DNA from 4 places in the Kitasatospora sp. NPDC089509 genome. Region 1 is predicted to be linked to each of the others. Evidence: riboswitches for the same ligand, from Rfam matches in the RefSeq annotation. Region 1 holds a riboswitch; each other region holds the start of a gene.
What was found. Region 1 has a riboswitch for cobalamin ahead of ACIP4P_RS00710 (CbtB-domain containing protein). Riboswitches for the same ligand answer to the same signal wherever they lie in the genome.

Region 1 (4,480 bases):
ACCGCTCCCTGCACCGCGCCGTCGACCGCGGCCGGATCGACCCGACCGATCGCGAGTCCACCTGGGCGCACCTGCTGTTCGCCGACGACCTGGAGGCGCTCGCGGACCGCCAGCTGGTGGTCGAGGCCGTCGTCGAGGACGAGGCGGTGAAGAACGACGTGCTCACCACCCTGGACAAGGTGCTCGCCGACGACGACGCGGTGCTGGCCACCAACACCTCGGCGATCCCGATCACCCGTCTGGGCATCGCGACCGGCCGGGCCTCCCACGTGCTCGGGCTGCACTTCTTCAACCCGGCCCCGGTGATGCCCCTGGTGGAGCTGGTGTCCTCGCTGCACACCGACCCGGCGGTGCTGGAGCGGGTGGAGGGCTTCGCCCGCGACACCCTCGGCAAGCACGTCGTCCGCTCCCGGGACCGGGCCGGCTTCGTGGTCAACGCCCTGCTGGTGCCCTACCTGCTGTCCGCGATCCGGATGGCCGAGGCCGGGCACGCCACCCCGGCGGACATCGACGCCGGCATGGTGCACGGCTGCGCCCACCCGATGGGCCCGCTGCAGCTCGCCGACCTGATCGGCCTGGACACCGTCGAGGCGATCGCCCGGTCCCTGTACGCGGAGTACAAGGAGCCGCTGTACGCCCCGCCGCCGCTGCTCTCCCGGATGGTCGAAGCCGGCCAGCTGGGCCGCAAGTCCGGCCGCGGCTTCCACCCCCACGCAACACACTGAGCCCGCCGGTGCCCCGGCCTCCGTCGCGGAGGGCCGGGGCACCGGTGCGTTCCGAGGTCCTGATCAGGCCTTGTCCCGGACGCCCGGTGGCGCGCTGAGGACGCAGTCCCCGCACAGCCCGCCCGCCCGGTCCGGTGCGGCCCGGTAGATCAGGCAGCAGCTGCGGCGACGGAAGCCGGTGCCGTCCGCGGCCACCGTGCCGGCCCCGCGCAGCGGTGGCAGGTCCAGCAGTCGGGCAGCCAACTCCCGTGCTCGTACCCCGAGTTGCGGGGAGGCACGGACCACGGCCGCGGCCGCACCGTTGACCGCCGACGCGACGTTGCCCCATCGGATCCGCGGCGGGACCCCGAACTCCGCGAAGGCCTCGGTCAGTTCCCGGACCGGCCCGTCCAGCACCTCCGCCGCGAACCGCTCGGCGAGCACGGCCGGTTCGGCGACCGGGACGGGCGCCCGGGCGGGCAGCGACAGCGGGAACAGCCCGCCGGGAGTCGGCTGCCACCGGGCCTCCCGCAGGCCGTAGCCGAACAGTGCCCCGTCCAGGACGGCGACGCCGAACGCGGGCGAGAGCACCCGGGCGACCAGACCCAGCTGGGTCACCGAGGCGGCCACCCGCAGTTCCACCGCCTCGAACGGCTGCCCGCCGGCGGCCGCCAGGTGGCCCCGGGAACCGGCCACCCGCTCCGCCAACGCCCCTGGCCGGTCGAGGAGTTCGGCCATCGACCGCCACGGCTCCACCGGCCCGTCGGCGCCGTGGGCCTCGAACGCGAAGAACGGCCCGAGGGCCGCGACGCGCTGTGGCGTCACGGCCCTCGGGGACGTCGGGGACGTCGGCGTCATACCGCGCCGACCGGCTCGGGCCCGGCCTCGGCCGGGGCGGCCGCGGCCTCGGCGCGGCTCTTGAGCAGGCGCTCGGCCATCGGCCCGAAGAGCAGGCCGAGCGTGCCCCACAGCAGCAGCTGCGCGGCCACCGAGTAGAAGCGGAACTCGAACAGGGTGTCCGCCGGGAAGCCCGGGTAGACGATGGCGCCCTTGTCGTCGGTCAGCGGCAGCGGGGTCTCCGTCGCGTGGTGACCGAACTGCTGGACGTTGTCGGCGAGTTCACCGAGCGAGGGGAGCACCGCCATGACGATGCCGATCGCCACCGCGAAGGCGCCGGCCGCCAGCAGGGTGGCGTTCCAGTTCCCGAACCGGGCCTGGAGGCGCTTGCCGAGCCAGACCGCCAGGACCAGGAACACGATCGAGCAGACGACCATGCCCAGGTACAGGTTGCCGCGGTCCCGGATGGTCTCCGGGTGCCCGATGGCCGGCGGGTTGGCGGGGTACTTGATGAAGGGCACGAAGTACAGGCCGAGGAAGCCGCCGAGCGCCACCAGCATCGCCAGGGTGCGCGGGCGGAGCCGGCCGGTGCGGCCCAGGCAGACGGTGTACGCGATCGCGAACAGCGCGCCCATCGCCGTGCCGAACAGGATCATGCCGACGCCGATGCCGACGTTGGCCTGGACGGTGCGGCTGAAGATGTCCGGTCCGCCCATGTCCATCGGCAGCCCGGCGGCCTTGTCCAGCAGTCCCTGCGCGTCGTCGCGTCCGCTCTCGTACTCGATCGCCGCGTTGATCTGCGGCTCGGCGAAGATCCGGGCGAAGACGAAGGCGAGCAGGCCGGCCACTGCGCCGGCGAGGACGCCGCGCAGGATGAGTCTCTTCTCCATGTGGGGTTGTTCGCTGCTTCCGGTCGTCAGTGGCAGGGGAAGCCGAGGAAGTGCCGCGAGTCGTGGACGAACTCGTGGATGTGCATGTCCTTGCCGAACACGGAGTAGGCGCCCTGGTCGACGCCGATGAAGTAGTAGACGGCCAGCGCGATGAGGGCGGTGACGACCAGCCAGGCGACGGCCTTGGACGCCGGCACCACGACCGGGACGGGCAGGGCGGAGGGCCCGGGCATACTGGTGCTCACAGTTGAGCCTCCTTCGGGGATCGTGCGTCCCGTTCTCGTTGGGGCAGAGGTGATGGCGCCGTATCTGACTCGCGGGCCCGCCCGGGGGCGGTTCCGCTCACAGTGGCGCGACCGTGCCGGAGTCCCACCGGCTTCCTTACGCCATCACTACGTCCGGTAGGTTAGGCCCGCCCCGGGGGGCCGTCAATCGCCTCCAACCGCTCGAAAGCCCAGCGTGCGGAAGGTCACGTCCTCGTGAACGGGCCGTGTCCGGCACGGCCGACGGCGTTCGCACGGGCACCGGTCGCCGCGGCTCGGGGCGGTCCGCCGACGATCCGTCCGGCGGTGTCCGGCAGAATCACGGTATGCGGCAGATCATCGTCATCGGTATCGGTGCGGGCGACCCGGACCACCTCACCCTCCAAGCGGTCAAGGCCTTCGCCGGCACCGACGTCTTCCTCCTCCTCGACAAGAACCAGCAGCGCCAGGACCTGATGCACCTGCGCCGGCGGATGATCGAGGAGCACGGCCGTCCCGGCCACCGGGTGGTCGAGGTCCCGGACGCCGAGCGCGACCGCACCACCCCCGCGTACACCGAGGCGGTCCACGACTGGCGCCGCCGCCGGGCCGAACTGGTCGCCCGGCTGGTCGCCGAGCACCTGGGCCCGGACGAGACCGGTGCCCTGCTGGTCTGGGGCGACCCGAGCCTGTACGACAGCGTGACCGCCGTCCTGGACGAGGTGCTGGCGGCCGAGCCGGACGCCTTCGAGTACCGGGTGGTGCCCGGGATCAGCAGCGTCTCGGTGCTCGCCGCCCAGCACCGCACCACCCTCACCCGGGTCGGCCGGCCGGTGCGGATCACCACCGCCCGCCGGCTGGCCGCCGAGGGCTTCGGCCCCGGCAGCGAGGACGCGGTGGTGATGCTGGACGGGCAGGCGGCCTTCACCGGCCTCGACCCCGAGGGCGTGCACGTGCACTACGGCGCCTACCTGGGCGGCCCGGACGAGATCCTGGTCTCCGGCCCGCTCGCCGAGGCCGCCCCGGAGATCGCCCGGCTGCGCCAGGAGGCCCGCGAGCGCAAGGGCTGGATCATGGACACCTACCTGCTGCGCCGCACCGAGGACTGACCGACCGGCGGATCCGGCCGGAAGCGGCCCTGACCGACCGGCGACCGGGACGCCCGCAGGGCCGCCTCCAGCCGTACCGCGTCCGCGGTCGCCCGCACCTCGTGGACCCGCACCGCCCACGCCCCCTGGGCGGCGGCCAGCACGGCCGCCGCCGCGGTGGCGGCGTCCCGCTCCCCGGCCGGGCGCGGCTCGCCGGTGGCCGGGTCGGCGAGCAGCTCGCCGAGGAAGCGCTTGCGGGAGGGGGCGACCAGCAGCGGCCGGTCGAGCACGGCCCAGGCGTCCAGTGCGGCGAGCAGCGCCAGGTCGTCCCCGCGCCCCTTGGCGAAGCCGAGGCCGGGGTCGACGATCACCTGGGCCGGGTCGACCCCGGCCGACACCACGGCGTCCAGCTGCCGCCCCACCTCGGCCACCACCTCCGTCACCACGTCCCGGTAGTCGGCCAGTCCGTCCATCCCGGCGGACTGGCCCCGCCAGTGCATGACCACGAAGGGCACCCCGGCCCGGGCGACCGCCTTCGCCATCCGGTCGTCGGCCCGGCCGCCGCTGACGTCGTTGACGATCCGGGCCCCGGCGTCCACCGCGGCCTCCGCGACCTCGGCCCGCATGGTGTCGATGCTGACCGTCACCCCCTGCCGGGCCAGTCCGCGCACCACCGGGAGCACCCGGGCGAGTTCCTCCTCGACCGGCACCCGCCGCGC
Region 2 (4,480 bases), on a different contig from region 1:
GAGTTCCACAGGGCCGCGTGCTCGGCCCCCGGGAAGCGCTGGAGGCTCACCACGTCGTGGCGGGCCGCCGCCAGGCGCTGCACGGTGCCGAAGGGGGCCAGCTGGTCGTCCGGGCTGTGCAGCACCAGCGTCGGGACCCGCAGGTCGGTGCCCTCCGCGAGCCGGGAGAAGTCCGCGAGGTCGACCCCGGTGCGGCCCTGCGCGGCCAGCGCGCCGAGCTCTGCGGCGACCCCGGTGTAACCCGCCCGGGCGGCGTCCCGGCGGGCCGAGGCGGGGAGGTCCAGGACCACCGAGTCGAGCACGATGCCGCGGACCGCCTGGGCCCAGGCCGACCGGGCCGCCGCCTGCAGGACCATGGTTGCGCCCACCGACCAGCCGTAGAGGATCACCCGGCCCGCCCCGCTGTCGAGCGCCAGCCGCACCGCCGACTCGACGTCCCGCCACTCCGTCTCGCCGAAGTGGCTGAGGCCGTCCGGCGAGGCGGGGGCGCCCTCGTCGCCGCGGTAGGTGACGGACAGCACCGGCAGGCCCAGGCGGTGCAGCACCGGCAGGACCGGGAGGGTCTGCTGGCGGTCCGCCTCGGGCCCGTGCACCAGGATCACCCAGGTGCCGCGCGTGCCGTCGACCCGCCAGGCGGGGAGCGGGCCCAGCTCGCCCTCGGCGGCGGTGTCGGTGAAGGACAGGCCGAGCGCCCGGGTCGGATCGCCCAGGTGCACCCGCGGCGTGAAGCGGACCTCGGTGCCGGGGACGAGGGTGCCCCGGTCGGCCCGGACCAGCCGACGGGTGACGCCCTGCTCGTCGCGGTGCAGGATCTCCTCGACCACCGCGTGCCCGCCGTCCTCCCACTCCACGGCCCAGCGGCCCGGCCGCAGGCTCTCGGGGCGCCGGTTGAAGGTGACCCGGCCGGCCGCCAGGCTCTGCACCAGCACCGGCCCGGACTCCGATCCCCCGGCCCCCGGCCCCGCCCCCGGCCGGACCATCCGCTCCGAGGCCCGGCGGCCGATCACCAACACGGCCGCCCCCGCGGCGGCGGCCGCCACGACGGCTGCGGTTCCCCAACGCATCTCGATCCCCGCTCTGTTTCACGCACCGGACGGTTTTCGAGCACCAGTCCACCGGCGCACCGCACCCCCGGCCACCGGGCTGGCCCGTCCGGGGGACGGGGACGGGAGGGGAAGGGAGGGGACGGCGGGTGGGAGGGGACGGGAGGCGGCGGGCCGGGTCAGACGGGGACGGCGGGGTCCCGGGTGCTGAGGAGCTGCCAGAAGCGGGGGGTGAGGGGTGGGGTGGCGGTGCGGGGACCGGCCGTGGCGCCCCAGTAGGTGGGGGCGTGGTGCTCCTGGTGGAGGACCGGGAGGACGGCCGCCAGATCGGCTTCGGGGACGGGGACGAGGCGGGCGATCGGGCGCAGCTGGGACTGCCAGCGGCCGGTCACGCACTGCCGCAGGAGGCGGTCGAGGGCCTCGCCGCGGCCGGTGGCCTCGACCAGCTCGGTGAGCCGCAGGCCCAGGGCCTGGGCGAGGGCGTGGGTCTGGTCCGGCTCGCCGTCCCAGTGGCCGGTCAGTTCGGCCCGCCGGTAGTCGGCCGGCGCCATGCCGACCCGCTCGGCGACGGTCTCCTGGGTGAGCTCGCGGGCCAGCCGGTGGTCGCGCAGGCTCGTCGGCCGGCCGTCCATCAGCTCGGCGACGGGGCACCAGAGGGCGCGGGCCAGCGCGATCAGCTCGGCCTCGCCGGGCCGCGACCCGCCGAGCTCCCAGGCGAGGACGTGACCGGGGAGCAGCCGCACCCCGTGCGCGGCCATCCCCTCGGCGACCTGCTCGGGGGTCAGCCCGAGGCCGGCCCGGTGGGCGCGGGCGGCGCCGGGCGCGAACGGCACCGGGGCGGGGGCGACGGCGGGTGGCTTTCTGCGGCGCATGGCCCGAACCGTAGGCGCGGCCGGCGCGACGCCCCCAGCCGCCGAACGCACGAAGCCGGGCCGGTCGGGCCGCCGCCGCGCTGGGCGATCGCACAGGCCCGGAGCGGGCCGTTCCTGTGACCAACCCCTCCGTGACCTCGGTTGACTCCCGGATCGGGCCCGTGATGGGATCCTGGGGCCAAACGGAGGCATGGAGAGGAAGCCGGTGCGAGTCCGGCGCGGTCCCGCCACTGTCACCGGGGAGCACGCCCGGAAATGCCACGGTGGTCCGTCAGGAGCCGCTGGAAGGCCCGGGGGTGCGTCCGACCCGGAAGCCAGGAGACTCTCGCCCCCGGTACGTCGATCCAGGGCGCGGACCCTGAGTGAGGACACCCACGCGATGCGCGCTGCCCCGCCGGACCCCGACCACCCGCTGCCGTGCGCCCGCTGACCCGCGCCGCCGCCTTCGCGCTGGGGGCCGTCGCGGGCTACGCCGCCGACGCCCGGTTCGCCGACCCGCGCCGCGGCCACCCGGTCGCCCTGTTCGGCAGCGCCGCGACCCGCCTGGAGCGGCGCCTGTGGCGCGACGACCGCGCCGCCGGGGCGGCGTACACCGCGCTGTGCGTGGGCACGGTCGCGGCCGGGGCGCTGGCCCTGGACCGTACGGTCGGCCGGCACCCCCTGGGCCGGGCCGCGCTGGCCGCCGCGGCGACCTGGACGGTGCTCGGCGGCACCTCGCTGACCCGGGAGGCGCGCACCATCGGCCGGTCGCTCGCCGCGGGCGATCTGACGGCGGCCCGGGAGCGGCTGCCGCACCTGTGCGGGCGGGATCCGAGCGCGCTGGACGGGCCGCAGATCGCCCGCGCGGTGGTCGAGTCGGTGGCCGAGAACACCGCCGACGCCGTGGTGAACGCGCTGACCTGGGGCGCCCTGGCGGGCACGCCGGGGCTGCTGGCCTTCCGCGCGGTGAACACCCTGGACGCCATGGTCGGCCACCGCTCGCCCCGCTACGCCCGGTTCGGCTGGGCGTCGGCCCGGCTGGACGACGTCGCGGGCTGGCCGGGCGCCCGGCTGACCGCACTGCTGACGGTGGCCGCCGCGCCCGAACCGCGGACCGCCTGGCGGGTGTGGCGCCGGGACGGCTCCGCGCATCCGAGCCCGAACGCGGGCCAGGCCGAGTCGGCGTTCGCGGGCGCGGTGGGCGTGCGGCTGGGCGGGACTCTTCGGTACCCGCACGAGCCGAAGGGCGCGCCGGAGCCGAAAGCGACGAGCGACAAGCGACCGACGCAGGAGGGAGCGCCGGAGCGTGGGGGCACCTCCCGGCCGCCAGGCTGGGGGAGACCGTCGGCTCCGGGTCAGGAGCGCCCGGAGGCGAGTGCGGAGCCGACTGCCCGAGTGGAGCACCGGCCGGTGCTGGGGGCGGAGCTGCGGCCCGTGACGGTGGACGACATCGAACGGGCCTGCGCGCTGTCCCGGCGGGTGGGCGTGCTGGCGCTGGGTACGTCCGTCGCGGGGCATCTGGCGATCCGTCTGTGGAGGAGGGGCACGGCATGAGCAACGCGCTGCTGGTCGCGGGAACGACCTCGGACGCGGGCAAGAGCGTGGTGACGGCCGGGATCTGCCGTTGGCTGGTCCGGCAGGGGGTGCGGGTCGCGCCGTTCAAGGCGCAGAACATGTCGCTGAACTCCTTCGTCACCGCCGACGGCGCCGAGATCGGCCGGGCCCAGGCGATGCAGGCGCAGGCCGCCCGGGTGGAGCCGGAGGCGGCGATGAACCCGGTGCTGCTGAAGCCCGGCGCGAACGGCCGCAGCCAGGTGGTGCTGCTCGGCAGGGCGGTCGCCGAGGTGGGCGCGCTGGACTACCGGGAGCGCAAGCCCGTCCTGCTGGAGCGCGCCCTGGAGTGCCTGGCGGACCTGCGGGCCCGCTACGACGTGGTGGTCTGCGAGGGCGCCGGGTCGCCCGCCGAGATCAACCTGCGCGACCGGGACATCGCCAACATGGGCCTGGCCACGGCCGCCGCGCTGCCGGTGGTGGTGGTCGGGGACATCGACCGCGGCGGGGTGTTCGCGGCGATGTACGGGACGCTGGCGCTGCTGTCGGCGGAGGACCAGCGGCACGTGGCGGGCTGGTTCGTCAACAAGTTCCGCGGCGACGCCCGGCTGTTGGCGCCCGGGCTGGAGATGCTGCGCGAGCTGACCGGCCGGCCGGTGCTGGGCACCCTGCCGATGCTGCCGGGGCTGTGGCTGGACGCCGAGGACTCGCTGGACCTGTCCACCGTGGCGGACCGGGCGGACGGGCCCGGCCCGCTCGGGGCGGACGTGCTGCGGGTGGCCGTGGTGCGCTTCCCCCGGCTGTCCAACTTCACCGACCTGGACGCGCTGGCGCAGGAGCCGGGCGTGCTGGTGCGCTGGGTGACCCGGCCGGAGGAGCTGGCCGACGCCGACCTGGTGGTGCTGCCCGGCACCCGGGCCACCGTGGCCGACCTGGCCTGGCTGCGCGAGCGCGGCCTGGAGCCGACGCTGAAGGCGCGGGCGGCGGCCGGGCTGCCGATCCTCGGGGTGTGCGGCGGCTACCAGATGCTGGCGC
Region 3 (4,480 bases), on a different contig from region 1:
CCGAGCTCCTGCACCGAGCCGTTGGCGTCGCGCAGCGAGTCACGGGTCTGCTGGTCCCAGACGCCGAGCTCCTTGAGCTCGCGCACCAGGTACGGGTTGACCTGGAGGAACTCGCCGGAGAGCGTCTCGCGCTTGAACAGGTTGGACACCTGCGGCTCGATGCACTCGTACACGCCGGCGATGGACGCGATGGTCGCGGTCGGGGCGATCGCGAGCAGCAGCGAGTTGCGCAGGCCGGTCTCGGCGATCCGGGCGCGCAGCGCGGTCCAGCGGTCGGCCCACTGCGGGGCGGCCGTCGGGAAGTGGTCGATGTGCAGCTCGCCGCGGGCGGCGCGGGTCTCGCCGTACGCCTCGTGGCGGCCGAGCTGCTCGGCCAGGTCGGCGGAGCGCTCGTAGGCGGTGAGCATGATGCGCTCGGAGATCATCGTGGACAGCTGCTTGGCCTCGGCCGAGTCGAAGTCGAGCCGCAGCTTGAAGAAGACGTCCTGGAGGCCCATCACGCCGAGGCCGACCGGCCGCCAGCGGGAGTTGGAGGTGCCCGCTTCGACCGTCGGGTAGAAGTTGATGTCCACCACGCGGTCGAGGAAGGTGACGGCGGTGCGCACGGTGGCGTCCAGCCGCTCCCAGTCCATGGCGTTGATCAGGTCGTCGGCGGAGGCGCCGGCGGCCACGTGGGCGCCGAGGTTGACCGAGCCGAGGTTGCAGACGGCGGTCTCGGAGTCGTCCGTGACCTCCAGGATCTCGGTGCACAGGTTGGAGGAGTGCACCGTGCGGCCCGGCAGGGCGGTCTGGTTGGCGGCCCGGTTGGAGGCGTCCTTGAAGGTCATCCAGCCGTTGCCGGTCTGCGCGAGGGTGCGCATCATGCGGGCGTAGAGGGTCTGCGCCGGGATGGTGCGGACGGCCTTGCCGGCCAGCTCGGCCTTGACGTAGGCCTCGTCGAACTCGGCGCCCCAGAGGTCGACCAGCTCGGGCACGTCGGCCGGGGAGAACAGCGACCAGTCGGCGTTGGCGTTCACGCGGCGCATGAACTCGTCCGGGATCCAGTGCGCCAGGTTGAGGTTGTGGGTGCGGCGGGCCTCTTCGCCGGTGTTGTCGCGGAGCTCCAGGAACTCCTCGATGTCGGCGTGCCAGGTCTCCAGGTAGACGCAGGCCGCGCCCTTGCGGCGGCCGCCCTGGTTGACGGCGGCGACCGAGGAGTCGAGGGTGCGCAGGAACGGCACGATGCCGTTGGACTTGCCGTTGGTGCCGCGGATCAGGCTGCCGCGCGAGCGGATGCGCGAGTAGGACAGGCCGATGCCGCCGGCGTGCTTGGACAGCCGGGCGATCTGCGCGTAGCGGTTGTAGATCGAGTCCAGGTTGTCCAGCGGCGAGTCCAGCAGGTAGCAGCTGGACATCTGCGGGTGCCGGGTGCCGGAGTTGAAGAGCGTCGGCGAGGAGGTCAGGTACTCCAGGCGGCTCATCAGGCCGTACAGCTCGGACACCTCGCGCACGGACTGCTCGGTGTCACCGACCGCCAGGCCGCAGGCGACGCGGAGCAGGAAGTGCTGCGGGGTCTCGATCACCTTGCGGGTGATCGGGTGGCGCAGCAGGTAGCGGGACTGCACGGTGCGCAGGCCGAAGTACTCGAACCGGTCGTCGCCCTTGGCGTCGATCAGGGCGTCCAGGGCGGCGGCGTGCTTGGCGACGAACGCGGCGGTGGTGTCGCCGATCAGGCCCTCGGCGTGGCCGACGGCGATCGAGGCGGCGAAGGTGGTGGAACCCTGGCTGTTCGCCTCGTCGACGATCTCCAGGGCGAGCAGGCGGGCCGCGAGCTTCGAGTACTGGGGGTCCTCGGCGATCATCGACGCGGCGGCGTCCACGGCCAGCCCGCGGAGCTCGGCGAAGTCCGAGCCGGCGTGGCGGCCGCGCAGCGCGGCGGCGGCGACATGGCCGGGGTCGACCTCGGTGAGGTCGACGCTGCGGTCGGTGAGCAGCCGCAGGAGCGCGCCGCCGGGGTCGGCGACCGTCGGGTCGACAAAGGCGGTACCGGTGCCCTGGGCGGGCAGGGTGACTGAGGCAGCGGTGGTCAAGGCGCTCTCTCCTGGCGGCGATCGGCGGCGTGATCGGGGTCACCCGGGCCGATCTGGGCAGGGGAGCACGGCGCGAACGCAAACGACGTCGCGAGAGGTGTCTCCCCGGCCCGCCCGCGAGGCCCGGAGGGGTCGTACTGGTGCTTGTGCGGCCTCTGCGGGAGGGCCGTGCGCACGCTGGTCGGCAGGTACTCGGACTCGCGGCGCGGCTCCTGGAGCCGCCCGCACACCGCTGCGGGGCAGTCCCGGATTCGCACCGGGTTCCCCTGCATCGACAGCAGAAGCGAGCATACATGTAGTGGCATCTCTCCGATGCGACACCACATGTAGTGCGGCGTGGCGTGTTGGAGCGATGACCGGTGGTGTCGGGCGAGGGGCCTTGCGGCGCTTGGCGGGAGGCCTCGCAGAGGCGGCCGGAGGCCCGGGTGAGGCCGCCGGGAAGCCCGGTCGTGTGTACGGGACGCCCCGGTCCGCGCCGACGGCGTCCCGGTTCCGGCACGGAATGGTCACCGGGCGGATCGGCGGTCGGGCGCATGCCCTACGATCTGGGCGCATGAGCGACGGAACTGGCGTACCTGGGCACGGGCCGCAGGGAACGTCTCCCGCCGGGCCGGGGGGCGCACGGAATCAGCAGCCGGTGGTACCGGGACCGGTGCCGCCGCCGAGCGGGGGCTTCGGCCCGCCGCCGCCCTCGTACGGGCCGGTGGCGCCGTCCGGGCAGCCGCTTCCCCAGCCCGTTCCTCCGGTGCCGCAGCCGCAGGCCCAGCCGCCGCAGCCGCAGTCGCAGGCCCAGCCGCAGTGGCAGCAGCAGCCCCAGCCCCCGCAGCCCGTTCCGACGCAGCGCGCCGAGCCCGACTGGGCGGCGCTGGCGGACCGCAACGAGGCCGAGGGCAAGCGCAAGCGCAGGCTCAAGGTGATCGGCATCGTCGCCGCGGTCGTCGTGGTGGGTGGCCTGGCCGCGGGCGGCGCGGTGCTGCTCCAGGGCAAGAAGGACGACGGTGAGAAGGCGGTCGCGGGCCAGACCTCGACCGCCTCCGGTCGGCCCACGGCCACGCCGTCGAGCCCGTCCGGGAGCCCGGGGGGACAGTCCGGCCAGACGGACGACCCGTCGAAGCCGATCTGGGAGGCCACGACCGACCCGGCGCCGCAGGACGCGGGCGTGCTGTTCTCCGCGCAGCAGCTGACGATCAACGGCGCGGCCTGGAACCGGACCATGGTCGCGCTGGACCAGCCGTGCTGGGACGGCAATTCGACGACCGGCGGGCTCGGCAAGGTGCTCGGTGACCAGGGGTGCCAGAAGGTGCTCCGGGCGACGTACGTCTCCGGCGACAGCGCGGTGACCGTCGGCGTGGCCGTCTTCGATCACAAGATCCAGGCCGAGACCGCGATGAAGAACTACGCCGGCCAGCTCAAGGGTCTGCCGGCCGCCGGCGCCCCGGCCTTCTGCGCCAACCCCGGCTGCACCAATACCCACAACAGCCTCGGCCGGTACGCCTACTTCACGGTCGAGGGCTCGGCGAAGGGCGGCAACAACCCCGACGCCACGGCGACCGCGGCGGCCTCCGGATTCTCCGAGTACGTGAAGGGCCAGCTGCTGCAGCGCGCCAAGGCCGCGGGCTCCGCCGCGCCGGGAGCGCAGGGCACGCCGCCCCCGGCTCCGGCGGGCTGACCTCCCCCGACGCCCCGGTCCCGGCGGATTCGTTCGCGGGGGCCGGGGGAGTGTGACAGGCTCTCGGGCAGTCATTCGTACGCGTGTTCCGGTTGGGTCCGTGGGGGTCGGTACCGGCGAGCAACCGGAGGAGTGGTCCGTGGCGCTGCCCAGTGCCCTGCGCGGCAAGCCCGCCGTCCTGGCCGTGGCCGGGGCGGTCGTCGCGACCGGCGCATTCGTGCTGCTGGGTCGCGACGGGCGGACCGACCGGAGCGACGTCGAACAGCCCTCCCGCGCACCGGTGTCGGTGGGCGCGCCCGGACGCACCCTGCCGCCGGACGTGGGCCGGGACCTGCTGGCCCGGGATCCGCGGGCCTCGCCGAACGCCCGCGCCGTCGACCAGTTCCTGACCGACCTGGAGAGCCAGGCCCGCACCGGGAAGAGCGGCGGGACGGTGATCGGCCAGCACGTCGAGGCGCACAACGAGCGCAACAACCCGGAGTACGGCGACTATCGCGGCACCAAGCAGGTCGGCTACTACTACCGGAAGGCCGCCGACATCACCGGCAAGCTGCCGGGCTTCGTCGAGACCGACCTCGGCCCCGGCTACGGCCAGAGCGCCTGGGGCGTCGGCAACCCGCGCTCCTACTCGGCCGGCCGCTGGCCCACCTGCCGACCCGGCTGGCAGTACACCGACGACGCCGTCGACCTGCTGGCCGCGGTCTGGTCCGGCCACCCACGCGCCGACGACGGCACCTACGGC
Region 4 (4,480 bases), on a different contig from region 1:
TTCTGCGCGAAGGTGAGCTTCTCGCCGCAGTTCTCCACGGTCACCGGGTAGTGGGCGGAGGTGCTGCCGGCCTGGCTCGGGGCGATCTCGGCACCGCAGGCGGTCAGGCCGAGGGCGAGCAGGGCGGCGGTGGCAACGGCCTTGGTACGCACGCTACTTCTTTCGGGTCGGAGCGGGGCTTCGGGAGGACGGACGGGATTCAGGGGAGGGCGGACGGGATTCAGGGCAGGCGGTCGAACAGCAGCTGGACGGCGCCGGTCTCCGGATGCCGGACCGGAGTGGCCCGGACCCCGAACACCTCGGCCAGCAGGGCGGGTCGCAGCACCTCCGCGGGCGTGCCGGAGGCGACGATCCGCCCGGCCGCCAGCACGTACAGCCGGTCGCAGTGGCCCGCGGCCAGGTTGAGGTCGTGCAGCGCGGTGAGCACCGTCGGCCCGGCCTCGCGGGCGATCGCCAGCACCTCCAACTGGTGGGCGATGTCCAGGTGGTTGGTGGGTTCGTCCAGCACCAGCAGGCGCGGCTCCTGGACGAGCGCGCGGGCGATCAGCACCCGCTGCTTCTCGCCCCCGGAGAGGTTCAGGAAGCCGCGCTCGGCGAGGTGTTCGGCCCGGACCCGGCGCAGCGCGGCCGTGCAGCGCTCCCGGTCCGCCCCGGTCGGGCCGCCCAGGCCGCGCCGGTGCGGCAGCCGGCCCATGGCGACCACCTCGGCCACCGTGAAGTCGAACTCGGCGGAGTGCTCCTGGGTCAGCGCGGCCACCCGGCGGGCCGCCTCGCGGGCGGTGAGCGCGTGCAGGTCGTCGCCGTCCAGCCGGACCGCGCCGCCGGCCGGTCGCAGCACCCGGTAGACGCAGCGCAGCAGGGTGGACTTGCCGCTGCCGTTCGGGCCGATCAGCCCGACCACCTGGCCGGCCGCGGCCGCCAGGCTCACCTCGTGCACCAGCCGGGTGCCGGCCAGTTCCACCGAGACGCCGTCGACGGCCAGCTCCTGGGCCTGCGTCACCCCGGTCACCGGGCGCCCCCGAAGGCCTGGCCGCGGCGGCGCATCATCAGCAGGAAGGCGGGCACCCCGAGCACCGCGGTGAACACCCCGACCGGCAGTTCGGCGGGCGCCAGCAGGGTGCGCGAGGCGATGTCCACCCAGACCAGCAGCAGCGCCCCGGCGAGCGGTGCGACGGCCAGTACCCGGCGGTGCCCGGCGCCGACCAGCATCCGGGCCAGGTGCGGCATCAGCAGCCCGACGAAGCCGATCGCCCCGCTGACCGCGACCACGGTGCCGGTGACGGCGGCGGTCACCACGAACAGCTCCCGGCGCAGCCGCTCCGGGTCCACGCCGAGCGAGGCGGAGGTCTCGTCGCCCATCGCCAGCGCGTCCAACCGCCCGGCGGCGCAGGCCAGGTACGCGATGCCGGCGAGCACGGCGCAGGCGGCGATCGGCACCTTGCCCCAGGTGGCGCCGCCGAGGCTGCCGAGCAGCCACATCATGGCGTCCCGGGCGGCCTCGGCGTTGTCCGAGGAGAACACCATCAGGGTGGTCAGGGCGGAGAAGCCGTAGGAGAGCGCGGTGCCGGTGAGCACCAGCCGCAGCGGGGTGAGCCCGTAGGCGGTGCGGGCGGCGAGGTAGACCAGCACCATGGCGAGCAGCGCGGAGCCGAACGCGGAGACGGAGACCGCCCACACCCCGAGCGAGGCGAAGGCGCCGAGCAGCAGGACGGCGTTGGCGCCGACGGCGGCGCCGGAGGAGATGCCGAGCACGAAGGGGTCGGCGAGGGCGTTGCGCACCAGCGCCTGGACGGCGACCCCGGTGGCGGCCAGTCCGCCGCCGACCACGGCGGCCAGCACGGTGCGCGGCAGCCGGAGCTCCCAGACGATCGCGTACGCCGCGGCGTCGCTCGCTTCCAGTCGGCCGCCGGTCAGCCCGGCGCCCAACAGTCGCAGCACGCGCGGGAGTTCGATCCCGGAGGCGCCGAAGGCGACCCCGCAGACCAGCGAGACCAGCAGGGCGGCGGCGAGTCCGACGGCGAGCGGGACGGTCGGTATTCGGCGAACGGGGTCACTCACGTGCGGGGCGCGCCTTGCCTCGGGCCGCGGGTGTGCCGGGGCGGGCGCCGGTCGGGGGCGGGCCCGGGCGCCGTCCCCTCGCAGTCCACGGCGAGTTGTCGGGAGGTCAGCGGCCGAGGGCGATCGGGCTGGCGCGGTCGGTCGGACCGCGCTCACCGTTGCGGGACAGCGCCGGATTCGCACCGGACTTCCCCCTCGGACGCCCTGGCAGCATAACAGCCGCTCAGGGCAGGCAACCCTTACCGGGGGCGGGTCGCACGTGGACGCACGACCGCCCCCGTCCGAACGGTGCGGACGGGGGCGGTCGGGTGGCGACGCGTCAGGCTCAGGCCTGCTTGGTCTCCCAGAAGATCTTGTCGACCTCGGCGATCAGGTCCAGCAGGGCCTGGCCGGTGGCCGGGTCGGTGGACGCCTTGGCGGCCGAGGCGGCCTTCAGGGTGTCGTTGATCAGCTGGTGCAGCTGCGGGTACTTCTCGAAGTGCGGGGCCTTGAAGTAGTCGCTCCACAGCACCGAGATGTGGTGCTTGACGGCCTCGGCGCGCTGCTCCTTGATGATGATGGCGCGGGCGCGGAAGTGCGGGTCCTCGTTGGCCTGGTACTTCTCCTGGGTGGCCTTGACCGACTCGGCCTCAAGCTTGGCCTGCGCCGGGTCGTAGACACCGCACGGCAGGTCACAGTGGGCGTGGGCGGTGGCGCGAGGTGCAAACAGACGAGAGAACATGGGAGTCCTTCCTTAGATCGTCTTCCCGCGCCCGAGACTACCCTTCCGGCCTCGCGGTTTCGCGGTCGGAGGGTGGGCCTAGGGCGAAAGACGGACCCGGAACCGGGGTAATCCGGGCATCGAACGGATGACGGTCCGTACGGCAGACTGGGGGCGGTCGGTCCGGTCAGGTCGGTTCCGGTCCCGGAGGAGGAGTCGTGGCGCGGAGCGCGCGGAGCACGGAGCCGCAGGGCGGTGCGCGGGTCGGCCCGGTGCCGTTCGGGCTGGTCGACGTGGCGGGCCCGTCGATGGTGCCGACCCTGCGCGAGGGCGACCAACTGCTGGTCCGCTACGGCGCGCCGATCCGGCCCGGCGCGGTGGTGCTGTTCCGGCACCCCTTCCAGCAGGACCTGCTGGTGGTGAAGCGGGCCGCCGAGCGCCGCCCGAAGGGCTGGTGGCTGCTGTCCGACAACCGGCCGGTGGACAGCGACAGCCGCAGCTACGGCCCGGTCCCGGACGACCTGGTGCTCGGCCGGGTGCTGCTGCGGCTGCGCCCGAGCCCGGCCTGGCTGGCGCCGGGGCGCGGGCTGGAACGGCTGCTGCTCGGCTCCCGGCTGGCCCGGGTGCCGGGGCTGGCCCGCCGGCTCGGGGTGTTCGTCGAGGAGGTCTAGGGCCCTAGCCGCCCGCGTGCAGCGCCGCCTCGGCCTCCTGCCGCTTGCGGGCCCGGTACGCGGCGACGTTGGCGCGGGTCGCGCAGCGGTCGGAGCAGTAGCGGCGGGAGCGGTTGGTCGAGGTGTCCAGGTAGGCGTTGCGGCAGGGCGCGGCCTGGCAGATGCCGAGCCGGTCGGCGCCCAGTTCGGTGAGGTGGACCGCCAGTCCCATGCAGGCGACGGCGCTGAAGTGGGCGGTCGCGGTGGGGGAGTTGTCGGCCAGGTGCAGGTGCCAGCGCGGCCGTCCGGCGTCGTCCAGGTAGTCGTGCCCGGAGACCAGCGGGCTGACCGGGTACTCGATCAGCAGGCTGTTCAGCAGGTCGACGGCCCGGATCTCGTCCCCCTCGGCGGCGGCCTCGAACACCCCGCGCAGCCTGGTCCGCACCGCCCGCAGCCGGGGCACGTCGGACTCCTCGGAGAGCGCGGCGGCCCGCGCGGAGTCGGAGAACAGGCCGCGCACCGAGTCCACCGAGGTCAGGGTGTCGGTGCCGCGCTCGGGTTCCTCGGTGTTCACCAGCCGAACGGCGAGGTCGGCGTACGAGGCGAGCTCCACGGCGGTCCTTCCAGGGGTTTCGGTAACGGGCTGACTGCTTCCAGCCTATTACCCGGCGGGGGAAAACGGCGGCGCCCGGCAGGAAACCGCCTGCCGGGCGCCGGTCGTACGGGCGCGGAGGTCCTCCGCGGGCCTCAGAGGACCTTGGAGAGGAAGGCCCTGGTGCGCTCGTGCTGCGGGTCGGTGAGCACCTCGCGGGGATTGCCGGACTCGACCACCACGCCGCCGTCCATGAACACCAGCGCGTCGCCGACCTCGCGGGCGAAGCCCATCTCGTGGGTGACGACGATCATCGTCATCCCGTCCTCGGCCAGGCCGCGCATGACGTCCAGGACGTCGCCGACCAGCTCCGGGTCGAGCGCCGAGGTGGGCTCGTCGAAGAGCATCAGCTTGGGCTGCATGGCCAGCGCGCGGGCGATCGCGACGCGCTGCTGCTGGCCGCCGGAGAGCTGGGAGGGG

Region 2: linked by a shared signal. The riboswitch ahead of ACIP4P_RS19960 (cobalamin biosynthesis protein) and the one ahead of ACIP4P_RS00710 (CbtB-domain containing protein) in region 1 are both predicted to bind cobalamin.
Region 3: linked by a shared signal. The riboswitch ahead of ACIP4P_RS20480 (ribonucleoside-diphosphate reductase subunit alpha) and the one ahead of ACIP4P_RS00710 (CbtB-domain containing protein) in region 1 are both predicted to bind cobalamin.
Region 4: linked by a shared signal. The riboswitch ahead of ACIP4P_RS20620 (iron ABC transporter permease) and the one ahead of ACIP4P_RS00710 (CbtB-domain containing protein) in region 1 are both predicted to bind cobalamin.

What each region holds. Positions count from the first base shown of each region.
Region 1 covers NZ_JBIVHS010000001.1:196,551-201,030, reverse strand. Annotated here, with positions in the region: gene ACIP4P_RS00725 (3-hydroxybutyryl-CoA dehydrogenase) at 1-725, shown strand, start outside; gene ACIP4P_RS00720 ((2Fe-2S)-binding protein) at 789-1,529, opposite strand; gene ACIP4P_RS00715 (CbtA family protein) at 1,559-2,431, opposite strand; gene ACIP4P_RS00710 (CbtB-domain containing protein) at 2,458-2,676, opposite strand; cobalamin riboswitch at 2,713-2,837, opposite strand; gene cobF (precorrin-6A synthase (deacetylating)) at 3,021-3,782, shown strand; gene folP (dihydropteroate synthase) at 3,755-4,480, opposite strand, start outside.
Region 2 covers NZ_JBIVHS010000008.1:284,428-288,907, reverse strand. Annotated here, with positions in the region: gene ACIP4P_RS19970 (hypothetical protein) at 1-1,064, opposite strand, end outside; gene ACIP4P_RS19965 (helix-turn-helix domain-containing protein) at 1,223-1,915, opposite strand; cobalamin riboswitch at 2,110-2,240, shown strand; gene ACIP4P_RS19960 (cobalamin biosynthesis protein) at 2,333-3,448, shown strand; gene ACIP4P_RS19955 (cobyric acid synthase) at 3,445-4,480, shown strand, end outside.
Region 3 covers NZ_JBIVHS010000009.1:33,681-38,160, forward strand. Annotated here, with positions in the region: gene ACIP4P_RS20480 (ribonucleoside-diphosphate reductase subunit alpha) at 1-2,045, opposite strand, end outside; cobalamin riboswitch at 2,235-2,377, opposite strand; gene ACIP4P_RS20485 (hypothetical protein) at 2,815-3,738, shown strand; gene ACIP4P_RS20490 (glycoside hydrolase family 26 protein) at 3,878-4,480, shown strand, end outside.
Region 4 covers NZ_JBIVHS010000009.1:65,951-70,430, forward strand. Annotated here, with positions in the region: gene ACIP4P_RS20610 (ABC transporter substrate-binding protein) at 1-152, opposite strand, end outside; gene ACIP4P_RS20615 (ABC transporter ATP-binding protein) at 221-1,009, opposite strand; gene ACIP4P_RS20620 (iron ABC transporter permease) at 1,006-2,058, opposite strand; cobalamin riboswitch at 2,155-2,294, opposite strand; gene sodN (superoxide dismutase, Ni) at 2,384-2,779, opposite strand; gene sodX (nickel-type superoxide dismutase maturation protease) at 3,067-3,429, shown strand; gene ACIP4P_RS20635 (CGNR zinc finger domain-containing protein) at 3,434-4,021, opposite strand; gene ACIP4P_RS20640 (amino acid ABC transporter ATP-binding protein) at 4,156-4,480, opposite strand, start outside.